DNA from 4 places in the Alteromonas sp. genome. Region 3 is predicted to be linked to each of the others. Evidence: predicted binding sites of a transcription regulator. Region 3 holds the regulator's gene; each other region holds the start of a gene.
What was found. Region 3 encodes LexA, which represses DNA repair genes until DNA is damaged. Its sites were predicted from a motif close to TACTGTATNNNNATACAGTA; they were not measured.
Positions count from the first base shown of each region.

Region 1 (3,174 bases), on a different contig from region 3:
GGCGTGGACTGGGCCATTAACTCCCGCACCGGATCAGGGGCGATATCAACGTCCTTACTCTTGCGCAGGGCGTTGAGTGCTTTCTTATTTAATGTGACGACAGCCATGCCATGGCGTTCCATCACTTTAAGTGTCTTGCCACCTGCCTGTTGTATGGCAGATTTCACTGATGCCACATCCAGCGCCTTGTCACTGGCATTAATGCTGCCTTTGCCCGCCATTGCGCCTTTACCATTTTTAAAGGTGACAATGTAGCGTTCATTGCTTTCCTGTAAACGCAGATCCTGGCGCAGGTTCTTTAACTGCTCAAAGGTAAGTGGTTCAGGGGAAACACTGACCGGCCCGTTGACGGCAGACGCTGCAGTAGCGGTTAATGTGATTAAACTTAACGATGTAGCGAGTAACGATTTGGATGGTAATGTGCGTAATATGGACATTATTTTTTCCTGTCTTGTTGTTATCCCCTCCCGCTCTGTGGCGTGTTACTACGGGGTATTTTTACCGGGTCTGTACACATCGGTTTACCTGCTTTAGTGATGACAAAAACTGTTCCGTCAGCTTGTCATTCAGGAGAAATAAACCGGCTATGCACAAACGTTGTAAACGCTGCTTTTTTCTGCAGCTCGAAATCCATACTACTTAAGTCTATCGTGAGTTACGCATATAGCCGTATAACTATGAATGGCATTTAATACGTATAAAAAACGGGGGTATTGGTATGCCGGCCAGACATGACGGGCAGCGAAGAAACAAAAACTGACTAAAATTTAAGTTAAGAAAAAGATAAATAAAAACAAATTTATCCCGAAATCCAACTTAAATTTTGTGTAAAGATGTAATCAGGAGGAGGTACGTTGGCGTGTCCGGGGCGGAGCCGGAAAGGTTTGCTATGCAATACCTTTCAGCGTCCGGTTTATCCAGCCAAGAAGGAACTTTGCCTGCGAGGGATTATGATTAACAATTTCCGCATAACGGGCGACTTTCTTGAGTGCATAGCCATGCAGAAATACTTCCGGTGGCATGTTGTTGATGGCCTTTAAGGATTTCGTACCGATGATCCCGTCAACGTACACATCAGCAACTTCCTGAGTCAGTTTCGACGCTGCAGACAGGCCGGCATTAACGGCGAAATCAAAGAGGGTTTCAGCTACACGTTGAGAATCAATAAAGTCTCCGCGGATCCGTTCCCAAAAGTGCTGTTGGTAGAACGCTGCGACATGGGGCATCAGTTGACTGTCGGGCACGCCGGCATCAAGTAGTGGCCAGCCTTCCCAGTCAGGATGAAAATTGCGGGCTATACCGGCATAGGTAGCACCACCGCGATCACCCTCCACACGATGAAGTGTATAGCCCCCTTCGTTATCAATCATTTTTTCAAAGGCGGGTAAAAAAGCAGCCATGACATCCTCCCTGATGAATGGTTAAATTTTACGCTTATAACCAGTGTATCTTTTCAATAATGTTTTACAATCCTGTTGTATTAACTTTTTGCAATATTTTGACCTTTTATTCAGTGTTGAACTTTGCACTGGCATAGTTGACATAATCCGCTAAAATGCTGTTCATATATACAGTGTGGTGGCAGAGTGCGAAAGATTATTCACGTTGATATGGATTGCTTTTACGCTGCAGTTGAAATGCGCGACAATCCGTCATTGATCAATAAGCCCATAGCGATTGGCGGCAGCGCTGATCGCCGTGGCGTGATATCAACGTGTAACTATCCGGCAAGAAAATTTGGCGTGCGCTCTGCCATGGCAACAGCATACGCAAAGCGTTTGTGCCCTGAGCTTATTCTTGTACCCGGCAGAATGGATATGTACGTCCGCGAGAGTCAGCGTATCCGTGAAATTTTCAATGACTATACCGACCTCATCGAGCCTTTATCTCTGGATGAAGCCTATCTGGATGTCACTCACACCACTTTGTTTAACGGCAGCGCCACACTCATAGCACAGGATATCCGCCGGCGAATTAAAGAAGAACTGAATCTGACTGCCTCGGCTGGTGTGGCATCATGCAAATTCGTGGCTAAGGTAGCCAGTGACGAAAATAAACCGGACGGGTTATGTGTGATCACACCGGATAAGTTGGATGCATTTGTCAGAAATATGTCGCTGTCAAAAATTCCCGGCGTGGGCAAAGTCACACAGCAGAAGTTGCAGCGTCTGGGCCTGACTACCTGTAATGATGTCCGGCAATATCCCTTTGAACGTCTGCAGAAAGAGCTGGGGAAATTCGGTTCAGTGCTGTGGAACCGTGCTCACGGTGTGGATGAGCGGGATGTCAATGTCAGCCGGGTAAGAAAATCAATCGGAGTGGAACGTACCTTCAGCAGCGATTTGCATACACTTGATGAATGCAAGGCGGTACTGCCTGTACTGTGGGAGAAGATGCAGCAACGCATTGAAGGGCATTTAAAAAAGACCGGTGAACGGAAATGTCTGATAAAATCTCAGGGCGTGAAGCTCAAGTTTCAGGACTTCCAGCAAACCACCGTTGAGCACCGTCATCACGATATCGAAGAAGCATTTTTTTATGAATTGCTGGATGAAGCGTGGCAGCGGGCCAGAGGCCGGGGTGTCAGGCTGGTGGGCATTCACATTGGATTAGCCGGCGGTTTGCCGGCAGAGCAGCTGCTATTGCCACTGGAGGATGAATAATATGTCAAAGTCGGTTGTGCCCGGAACGTATCAACACTACAAAGGCAACTTTTATACTGTCATCGGTGTGGCCAAACACTCGGAAGATGAATCGGAATTGGTGGTGTACCGGTCGGAATATGGTGAAAAAGGGCTTTGGGTCCGTCCGCTGACCATGTTCACTGAGCAGGTGGAAGTGAACGGAGAAACGGTTCCCCGTTTCAAACATATTGAAGAACAGGACCGGGATTAATCATCCGGTAGAATAAAATCACAAAAGGGGCGCAAAGCGTCCCTTTTGAATTACTTGTATCCGCTGTTTTGGCTGTTACTGGTTGCGCTCAGCATCAAATACCTTAATTCCGGCTGTCCAGGTCTGCAGCACCCGGGTGCGCCAGATATCTTTCGGATCCACATCGAATATATCCTGATCCACAAGAATAAAGTCAGCCCATTTCCCAGGGGTCAGCGTACCCAGACTGTCTTCCATATGCGCGGCGTAGGCAGCATCCAGCGTAAAGCCTCTGAAAGC
Region 1 covers NZ_CFHOXV010000017.1:5,782-8,955, reverse strand. Annotated here, with positions in the region: gene AC4PME_RS11165 (S8 family serine peptidase) at 1-437, opposite strand, end outside; gene AC4PME_RS11160 (glycoside hydrolase family 108 protein) at 888-1,400, opposite strand; gene dinB (DNA polymerase IV) at 1,587-2,663, shown strand; gene AC4PME_RS11150 (DUF1653 domain-containing protein) at 2,665-2,895, shown strand; gene AC4PME_RS11145 (amidohydrolase) at 2,971-3,174, opposite strand, start outside.
Region 1: the regulator LexA is predicted to act here: its motif matches at 1,557-1,576, upstream of dinB (DNA polymerase IV).

Region 2 (3,174 bases), on a different contig from region 3:
ATTGATTTGTCGTTTCATGCGCAGCCTTTCACTGGCTGCCGGACATAAATCTTACAATTTTTCTTCTGTTTCGCCTTCGGCTTCTTCAGGCTTTACTGTTTTTTGAGCCAGTAACTCTGCACGCAGCTTGGTTTCGATGTCGTTAGCGATATCAGGGTTATCTTTCAGGAACGCCATTACGTTCGCTTTACCCTGACCAATACGGTCACCGTTGTAGCTATACCAGGCACCGGCTTTATCAACCAGCTTCTGCTTCACACCAAGGTCAATAAGTTCAGCTTCCTTACTGATACCCTCGCCGTAACGAATCATGAATTCCGCCTGCTTAAACGGTGGTGCAACTTTGTTCTTCACCACTTTCACACGGGTTTCGTTACCAACAACCTCATCACCTTCTTTAACCGCACCTATACGACGGATATCGAGACGCACAGAGGCATAGAATTTCAGGGCGTTACCACCGGTTGTGGTTTCAGGGTTACCGAACATAACACCAATCTTCATACGGATCTGGTTGATGAAGATACACAGCGTATTTGATTTCTTGATGTTAGCGGTAAGCTTACGCAGCGCCTGAGACATCAGACGTGCCTGAAGACCCACGTGAGAATCACCCATCTCACCTTCAATCTCTGCTTTCGGTGTTAATGCAGCTACCGAGTCAACAATTACTACGTCAACAGCGCCTGAACGAACAAGCATGTCACAAATTTCCAATGCCTGCTCACCGGTATCAGGCTGAGAGACCAGCAGATCATCTATGTTTACGCCCAGCTTTCTTGCATAGACAGGATCTAGTGCGTGTTCCGCATCAACGAATGCACAGGTTTTGCCTTTCTTTTGCGCTTCAGCGATAACTTGCAGTGTCAGGGTTGTTTTACCTGATGATTCAGGACCGTAGATTTCAACAACACGCCCGCAAGGTAAACCGCCTATTCCAAGTGCAATGTCGATACTGAGTGAACCGGTAGAAATGGCTTCGATATCATGCGCCTGATTGTCACCCAGACGCATAATGGCACCTTTACCAAATTGCTTTTCAATTTGGCCAAGAGCGGCGGAAAGAGCTTTGTTTTTGTTGTCGTCCACGATATTATCCTCAAGATAATGACTGTCCGGTAGTTACCCTGTCGTATTACGCTGCCACTTTTACTTCTGTTATTTTTTAACTTCCGCAAAATATAATTCGGTCAGCGCTTCAGTAACTCACGAAACGTAATTCGAATGTTGAGTGCATTTTATACTGTATAAGCATACAGTCAAGTAAGATTTCACAATTAGTCTGTCAAATCCCGTTTTATTCAGCAACCAGTCGTTGGTACAGATAAGAAATTGCATGGGCGATGGCCTGTTCCCGCACCGCTAACCGGTCACCTGAAAATACGTGACGCTGCGTGTTCAGTTCACCGTCTATCATAAAGCCAAACCAGACCGTACCCACCGGCTTTTCCGCCGAACCGCCGCCAGGCCCTGCAATACCACTCACCGACACACCAACCTGCGCACCACTTTCCTGAACAACACCCTGCACCATTTCAGCAACAGTGTGTTCCGACACTGCACCAAATTTCGCCAGCGTTTCAGCTTTCACCCCAATAAGTGATTGCTTAGCCGCGTTTGAATAAGTGACCCAGGATTGATTGAACCAGTCAGAGCTACCGGAAACGGAGGTTAATACGTAAGCAATTCCACCACCGGTACAAGACTCAGCACATGACACATGCCAGTTTCGCCGGCGAAGCACATCTCCGGTGGCAACCACCTGTTTAAGTAACGCACTGTCTTGTGAAACAGTTGAAAAATCTGCGCTCATACGAATAATACTCACCAATGAATTAATTCCGTTGTACCATTTTACACATTTAGCAAACTGTAAAGACAGAAAGTTGGCCTGATGAAAACTTTGTAGTGAAGTTCGCTGATGGTAGGGGGAGCGTAACTGCATTTGAAACACGCCGTAAACCCATCCCTGGGGGCTCGGCTGCCGCATCCATGCGGCAGACGGTTTCAAATGCAATTACGCCCCCCGACCGCGCGCCCTTCACAACTAGCAACATCGCGCCAGAATAAACAAAGAGGTTTTCTTGGAATCACATACGCCGATGATGCGCCAGTATCTGGCCATAAAAGCACAACATCCTAATATTTTACTGTTTTACCGGATGGGAGACTTTTATGAACTCTTCTATGACGATGCCAAAAAGGCCGCACACCTGCTGGATATTTCATTAACAGCCAGAGGCAAATCCGGCGGTGAACCCATTCCCATGGCGGGAGTGCCTTATCACGCAGTGGAAGGTTACCTGGCGCGCCTGGTAAAAATGGGCGAGTCTGTGGCGATTTGTGAGCAGATTGGCGATCCTGCTACCAGCAAAGGGCCGGTAGAACGTCAAGTTCAGCGTATTGTCACCCCGGGCACAGTCACCGATGAAGCACTATTAGAAGAGCGTCGTGATAACCTGCTTGCTGCAGTGTGCGGTCACAGCATGCAGTACGGCGTTGCCACCCTCGATATCAGCAGCGGACGTTTTCTGGTGGTTGAATGTGACAGTGATGAACAATTGCTGGCCGAATTGCAACGCCTTAATCCTGCGGAACTGCTTTATCCGGAAGGATTCGAAGGTTTACCTCTTATTGAAAAACGAAAAGGTTTACGTCGCCGTCCCGAATGGGAGTTTGATCCGCAAACGGCAACAGAGCAACTCAATCAGCAATTCGGCACCAAATCACTGGATGGATTCGGCATCAACGGCTTAGATAAAGCCACCGGTGCAGCCGGCTGTGTACTGCAATACGTTAAAGATACCCAACGTACCGCCCTGCCCCATATTCGCAGTATTCATCGTGAACAGCAGGAAACACGTATTCAGCTGGATGCCGCCACGCGAAGAAATCTGGAATTAACCGCCAATTTATCAGGCAGTCAGGAAAATACTCTGTTCAGCGTGCTGGATTCTACCGCCACCCCCATGGGCAGCAGATTACTTCAACGCTATTTGCACGCCCCCATTACCGATCATTATGAACTCACCCGACGCCAGCAGGCCATCGGAAAACTGATTGAACAGGGTCATGAAGATATCGCCGATACATTAAAACGCATTGGTGACATAGAACGCATCATGGCGCGGTTAGCCCTGCGTTCGGCCCGTCCCAGGGATTTCTCCCGTTTAC
Region 2 covers NZ_CFHOXV010000002.1:41,401-44,574, reverse strand. Annotated here, with positions in the region: gene recA (recombinase RecA) at 52-1,089, opposite strand; gene AC4PME_RS01745 (CinA family protein) at 1,298-1,813, opposite strand; gene mutS (DNA mismatch repair protein MutS) at 2,103-3,174, shown strand, end outside.
Region 2: the regulator LexA is predicted to act here: its motif matches at 1,869-1,888, upstream of mutS (DNA mismatch repair protein MutS).

Region 3 (3,174 bases):
AACAATCCTATAGTCACCAGTGCGCAGGGGGCTGCAGCGTGACCCAGCAACGATGCCGTGGTCAGCAATGGTTGCGGAGCATCAATATCAAAAGCCGGAAACATTACCCCGGCCAGTGGTGCAATCACCACCGGATTTTTCAGAAGCTTTGAACTTACATCTGCAATCAGACTACGAAGGCTTACTGCTTTACTGAGATCAATCTCAATCAGCACAATGGCAACAGCAAATAAAACACAAACGGTGATGATTGTCGCAATGAGCACTGGCGTCTGCGTTTCGCTTCCTGCTACCGCCATGAGCAAGGGAAAGCCCATAAATCCGGTATTGGCGTAACTGGTGTTTAGCCCGTCTATTGCACTCTCTGATAACGACATATTACGTTTCTTTTGTACTGCGACAGTAAGCGTAAAAATGACAAACACGGCGAGGGTGAAGCTCAAAACAAAACCCGGTTGCCAGAGAGACGCAATGGCAGACGTTGCTGTGATGTCAAAAAGCAGCGCAGGCAACGCCAGCCAGACAACAAATTTATTGAGTTGTGTAGTGGCAGAGTCGTTCAGCAAATCCCTTTTGCGTAAATACCAGCCAAGGAATATGAGGGCAAATATGGGGAATATGAGCGTGAAAACAGACAACATGAAATGACAGGTGATCAGGGAACCGGCGGTCAGATTACCTTTAGTCTTATCATTCAATCCAATATAGAATTGAGTTAATTCTGATACAAGTATTGAATCGTAATGGATATAAAACCCTTAAGATATTTTATTGCGGTAGCAGAAACCGGTCATGTGGGTCGGGCTGCGCAGCGGCTAAACATCACTCAGCCACCTCTCAGCCGACAGATCGCACTGCTGGAAGAAGAGCTGGGTACGGCATTGTTCAGCCGTCACCCGAAAGGCGTGAGCCTGACTGCCGCAGGAGAGCAGTTTTACCGCGACAGCAAAACCATATTGCAATCGGTCAGCAAAGCTGCGGAACGGGCGAGAGCGACCGGTGCCGGAAAGTCGGGAAGCTTGTCTGTGGGATTCATGATGCATGCGGCTTATAACATTGTGCCTGAACTGGCCAGACAGTTTATGTCCCGCTATCCCGCTGTGTCCTTTCATATTCAGGAAGTTATTCCCTTTGAGTTAATTAACGGCGTTACTTCTGCGCAGTTTGATGCCGCCATCATGTTAAAGCCGGCGACCTCCCGCGGACTGGAAATGCTGTCTTTGCGCACTGAAGCACTCTGTCTGGCAGTGCACAAACACCACCGGCTGGCCGTGGCAAAAAAAGTCTGCGCAGAGGATTTAGTTGACGAAAAATTCATTGTTACGCCCCACAATGTGGCGCCGGAGCTGCGTAACACCATTGAACAGTACTGTGCTGGAGCGAACTTTGTGCCCCGTGTGGTGTTAGAAACCCAGTTACAGCAAACCATCGTGTCGCTGGTGGCCAGTGAAGTAGGGATTGCGCTTGTGCCTGAACCGTTGAAGCAGGTGTGTCCGCCGGATGTGGTTCTGCTGCCGCTGAACAGAGCGCCGGTGGTGGAATATGTGCTGGTATGGCAGCAGGACAACAGCAACCCGGCGCTGGCACGATTTATTGAGTGCGCCACGGAATAACCGTAATAATTTCGCCGGCAGCTCTTGTCAAACCAGCGCAACTGTATATACTCACAGGAACTGTATAGAAAAACAGGGCTGTTTATGCGTCCACTTACTCCAAGACAAACGGAAGTTCTCGAACTGATCAAAACCACCATGCTGGAAACCGGCATGCCGCCCACCCGTGCGGAAATTGCGAAGCAATTAGGGTTTAAATCAGCTAATGCAGCAGAAGAGCATTTAAAGGCGCTGGCCCGTAAAGGTGTAATCGAAATTCTGGCGGGTACCTCACGGGGTATAAAGCTGAATATTCCGCTGGAAGCAGAAAACGATGAAGACGCAGGCTTACCGTTAATCGGCCGTGTTGCGGCAGGTGAACCTATTCTGGCGCAGGAACATGTGGAAATGCATTACAAGGTCGATCCTGATCTGTTCCACCCCCGTGCGGATTTCCTGTTACGTGTAAACGGTATGAGTATGAAAGATATCGGTATTCTGGATGGTGATCTACTTGCCGTTCACCGTACTACTGACGTGCACAATGGGCAGGTAGTTGTTGCCAGGGTTGATGAGGATGTCACGGTAAAACGTCTGGAAAAACGCGGCCGCGAAGTATGGCTGCATGCAGAAAATGAAGAATTCGATACCATCAAGGTGGATCTTGCTGCTGAACCATTCAACATTGAAGGTCTGGCTGTAGGTGTTATCCGCAATGCTGACTGGATGTAAGTCTTTTCGCTAAGCGCGGTGCAATAACTATTGTGTGCGCTGGCCACAGCACTGAAAATTGGAAGGGCGATGATGTGAACCATCATCGCCCTTTTTCTTTACTATTGGCTGGTATGTGCAAAGTGCAGTGTCTTCAGCGCCAGCAGAAAAACATCAGCATTGTCTTCACCACTGACATTTTTTACTACAGTAACCGCTGTTTTATGTTCACGGCAAAGAATGGTCATTGTAATGCCGCCCATACTGCCACCTGAGTGCATCACAGCATCAGGAATATCGTCCATCAAAGCCAGCGCGCTGGCATTGTCTTTATACGCTTTACGTTGTTTGTAATCACCAAATCCGGTTTTCCAGCCTATGCCGAAGCCCACGGTTTCACCATTATTGAGCCTGGCTGGAGTAAACATGGCGCGGGTAGTCTCTGGTTTCAGGTAATCGCTTGCAACATGGGCTACAGCAAACCGGACAATATCTGACGGCGTAGAAATAAAACCGCCGCCGGCCCATTTATAGCTGTGATCCGTTTGTGGCGCATTAATCAGCTCACCTTCGTGTACGGTGTAAGGTCTCGCCCGGTGATCGATGATGGTGTACTGGTCGTCAAATACCGTGTTGTCCAGTTTCAGCGGCGCAAACACTTCTTCGTTAATGATGGCGCGGAAATTCCTGGACGGGTCAGCCCCTTCCATTGCGGCACTGACCAGTGTCCAGGCAAACGTTGAATAACGGTGATCTGTGCCGGGTGCAAACAGCAGAGGATCATCTTTAAACATTGCCAGTGCACTGTCGATATCCGGATAACTTTCATTCAGAAGAAATTCATTGGCCCCTTCTTTGTAGTGCCTGATAC
Region 3 covers NZ_CFHOXV010000005.1:89,432-92,605, forward strand. Annotated here, with positions in the region: gene AC4PME_RS05400 (AEC family transporter) at 1-641, opposite strand, end outside; gene AC4PME_RS05405 (LysR family transcriptional regulator) at 744-1,613, shown strand; gene lexA (transcriptional repressor LexA) at 1,698-2,324, shown strand; gene AC4PME_RS05415 (serine hydrolase domain-containing protein) at 2,426-3,174, opposite strand, start outside.

Region 4 (3,174 bases), on a different contig from region 3:
CCCTGCCCGCCGGAGACGGCCTGCACCGGAAGCGGGCAGCACCGGGGAGCAGACAGCATGATGACATTTTTGTGTTTACTGCTGTGCATTGCCGGTTTTCTGCACTTTTCTATGGCGAACCCGAAACATTTCCGTGCGGTCACCGGTGATGAGATTGAAAACCTGCCCGGGGGCAGGCTGATATTTCAGACTCTGGCAGTGTGTTTTCTGACTGTTGCAATGTTTCCGGCGATAGCCGGCTGGCAAACTGAAATCGGACTGGTTGTGTGGTGCGGATTGCTGCATGTGGCAGCGGTATTGGTGTCTTTGCTGTTTACTTATCAGCAGGATGCGCTGGCATTTGTATGGCGCTGGTGTGTACCGGGAGGCTGGCTTCAGCGGGTATTACCCCGCTGATCCAACTGTCCGGGTTCAAACTTAGCCCGGACGTTTTACCCAGGCACTGCACCAGCCGTTGGTGTTAACCAGTTTACCCGGGAAAATGGCGCAGGGACGGTGAGCTTGTCCGTCCTCACCCTGAATGTACATACAATTACCGCACTGAGACCCTTCCACCGTTGATTTCGGGGTATATTTCAATGCCTGTGCTGTGGGGTCGTCGGTCTGCAGTTGCTCCTGTGCCTGTGCGCGAAGTGCAGTGCCACCTAACGTCAAACCGATCAGTGTGGTGCCTGACAGTTTTAGGAAATCACGACGGTTCACATTACTCATAATTTGCTCCCATAAAGCTTAAACGAGAATGATTTGTTTTTATTTGGTCTTATAACGTAAAAAACCTGCCGCGATGACAGGTTTAACATGACAATAGTTATACGACACATTTACGGGACTGCCAAATCGTTCCGTCACATATTTGATGTAGATTAACTTTTCTTCACCGCAGGACCTGTGCATTTACGCGTTTTTACCTGCCAGCGTGACGGGTTTGTCCGGTTTCGCATAGGCATAACGGGCGATGCGTTCCGCACGGTGGTAAGTATCCAGCCCGCTGATACATGCAAGATTCATTTTCTCCAAATCCAGTTGTCCGTCCTCACCGGTTGCCCCCTCCATCACGTAAATATCAAGCACCCTGCCAATGACCAGTACTGTCTGATTACATTGCAGCGTGGATATTTCTTCTGCCGCCATGGCCATACGCAAAGGACTTTGGGCGACAAATGGCGCGGCGAATCCATCTTCTTTCAGCGGTGTTAAGCCTGTGGCATCAAACTCACTGGTGTGTTCATCATAGCGGGCGGAAGTCTGATGAGCTTTATCTGTCCAGCCGGCGCTGACTGCATTAATGGTGTACACACCTGTTTCACGAATATTTTCCAGCGTTTGCCGTGGCACAGTATGGGGACGTAACAACATGCCCTGAAGAGGAGGATGCGCCCCCACGTGAAAAACAGAGCTGATAATGGCCAGGTTATCCCGTTTACCGTCAGTGGTGCCCACAAGGTTGGCCCCTTTGTAGCCGGACAAGCAGTTGATCAGGTTCGTCCGGGTCTGTTTTTCCAGCTCATTGATAGCAGCAGAAGTAAAATGCCGCATGGACGGGTCAGTCATATCAGGCATTCTCCTGCTCAACCTGCACGGTCAGGTTATCGCCGTCACTGTACACTGTCATTTCAATAGGCTGGCAGCAGACCTGGCAATCCAGTACCTGCATAACATTGATATCGTTTTGCTCATCAATTTCTACTTCATTCGGCTCCATGCAATAGGGGCAGTGAAATAACTTAGGGGTCGTCAGACTCATAACCACTCCGGATAACTGATTAAAATGATTTTGCTAACTTTTGATATACGCAGAAAACAGATAACCGGATTGTAAGGAAACTGCATCCGGCGGGTTGATTAAAGAGGCTGTATAAATATACACTTGGTCAGGTGTACAGTGTCCGGTGCAGATGATGCGTAAAACGTTGCCTGAAAAATATTATCTTGATCACTTCCGCGAGTTTTTGTCCTTTTTCGACGGTGCCAGTGGCGCATTGCTGGACGACAGTGCGCGGCGTTTTATTGAGGATTTCAATGCACTGCCGGAACCGCAGCAATGCATCATCGCCCGTGCAGCAAACCGCAAATACGCCATCATCAACCGTGAGCATTTCTACTACGAAGAAATACCGCATCCGCAGCAGCAAATAGATGCGCTTTCCGCCTCCGGCTGGTTCGGGTGTGTAACAGAAGCGCCGCTGCAGGAACTGGCCGGTATGCTGACCAAGGCCGACATTCTGCAATACCTGCATGATCTCGGGATCAGCGGTCAGCCTGCTTCAGCAAAAAAGAGTGTGCTGATGGCAGACTTATTCGATGGCATAAAACGTCACGGCTGGCCGGCGTCATTGTCGGTGGAGCATTTACTGTTTTGCCGCTTCGATGCCACTATGCGTTATTTGCTGTTTCTGTTCTTCGGAAACACTAAAGGGCGGCTGAATCAGTTTTCCATGCGTGATCTCGGCATCATGCGTACTCGGGGCCAGGCTGTGTCTGATCAGGCACGCTTCGAATTGCCGGAGGATGCCGGCGCTGCTTTTTATTATGCCTCACGCACCGGCGAACTGGATTTTCTTGATGATGAGGCCTGTCTGGCAGCAGCAAAAGCCCCCGTGCCGGAAACCTTCTCCACCATATCAGCAGTGCTGGCGGAAAAATACCACGCAAAACTGGGGTCAAAGCTGCTGTCTGTCGACCGGCAGGCTGCACTGACTTTTCTTGAGCAGTCTCCCGGCGATACAGCAAAAGAAAAATGGATTCGCGAAGCTTACAAAGAGGGATTGAAAGACGAGGTAAAGCAAAGCCTGGAAAGCATTATCGATACCCCGCCCTCAGATACATTGCTGGCCTTCGCAGAAGATTTTTATCAGCGTAAATATCATAAGAAACGTACCAGTATCGTGACTGATATGTTGCGCAATGCGTCCCGCACACTGCAACTGGACGAGAGTCAGAATCAGTCTGTTGAACGGGGCGTCATCGCCTGGTATCAGCGTCACGGCGCTGAAGCCTGGCGAACCGAGAATCGCTTGTGGCGGAGTCTGTTTGCCCTCACGTTCTGGACATTATTGTTTGAAGAGGATGCGCCGGTAACTGCCTTTGACCGGCGTCCCCAAAGCCTGAAGAATAATGCTTTCTACGATTCATTTGCGGTAAAAATTGATGAACTGCTGGCAAGTTTTACTACTG
Region 4 covers NZ_CFHOXV010000045.1:6,184-9,357, reverse strand. Annotated here, with positions in the region: gene AC4PME_RS17905 (PepSY-associated TM helix domain-containing protein) at 1-61, shown strand, start outside; gene AC4PME_RS17900 (DUF3325 domain-containing protein) at 58-396, shown strand; gene AC4PME_RS17895 (high-potential iron-sulfur protein) at 418-711, opposite strand; gene AC4PME_RS17890 (flavin reductase family protein) at 895-1,551, opposite strand; gene AC4PME_RS17885 (zinc ribbon domain-containing protein) at 1,553-1,744, opposite strand; gene AC4PME_RS17880 (exonuclease domain-containing protein) at 1,899-3,174, shown strand, end outside.
Region 4: the regulator LexA is predicted to act here: its motif matches at 1,850-1,869, upstream of AC4PME_RS17880 (exonuclease domain-containing protein).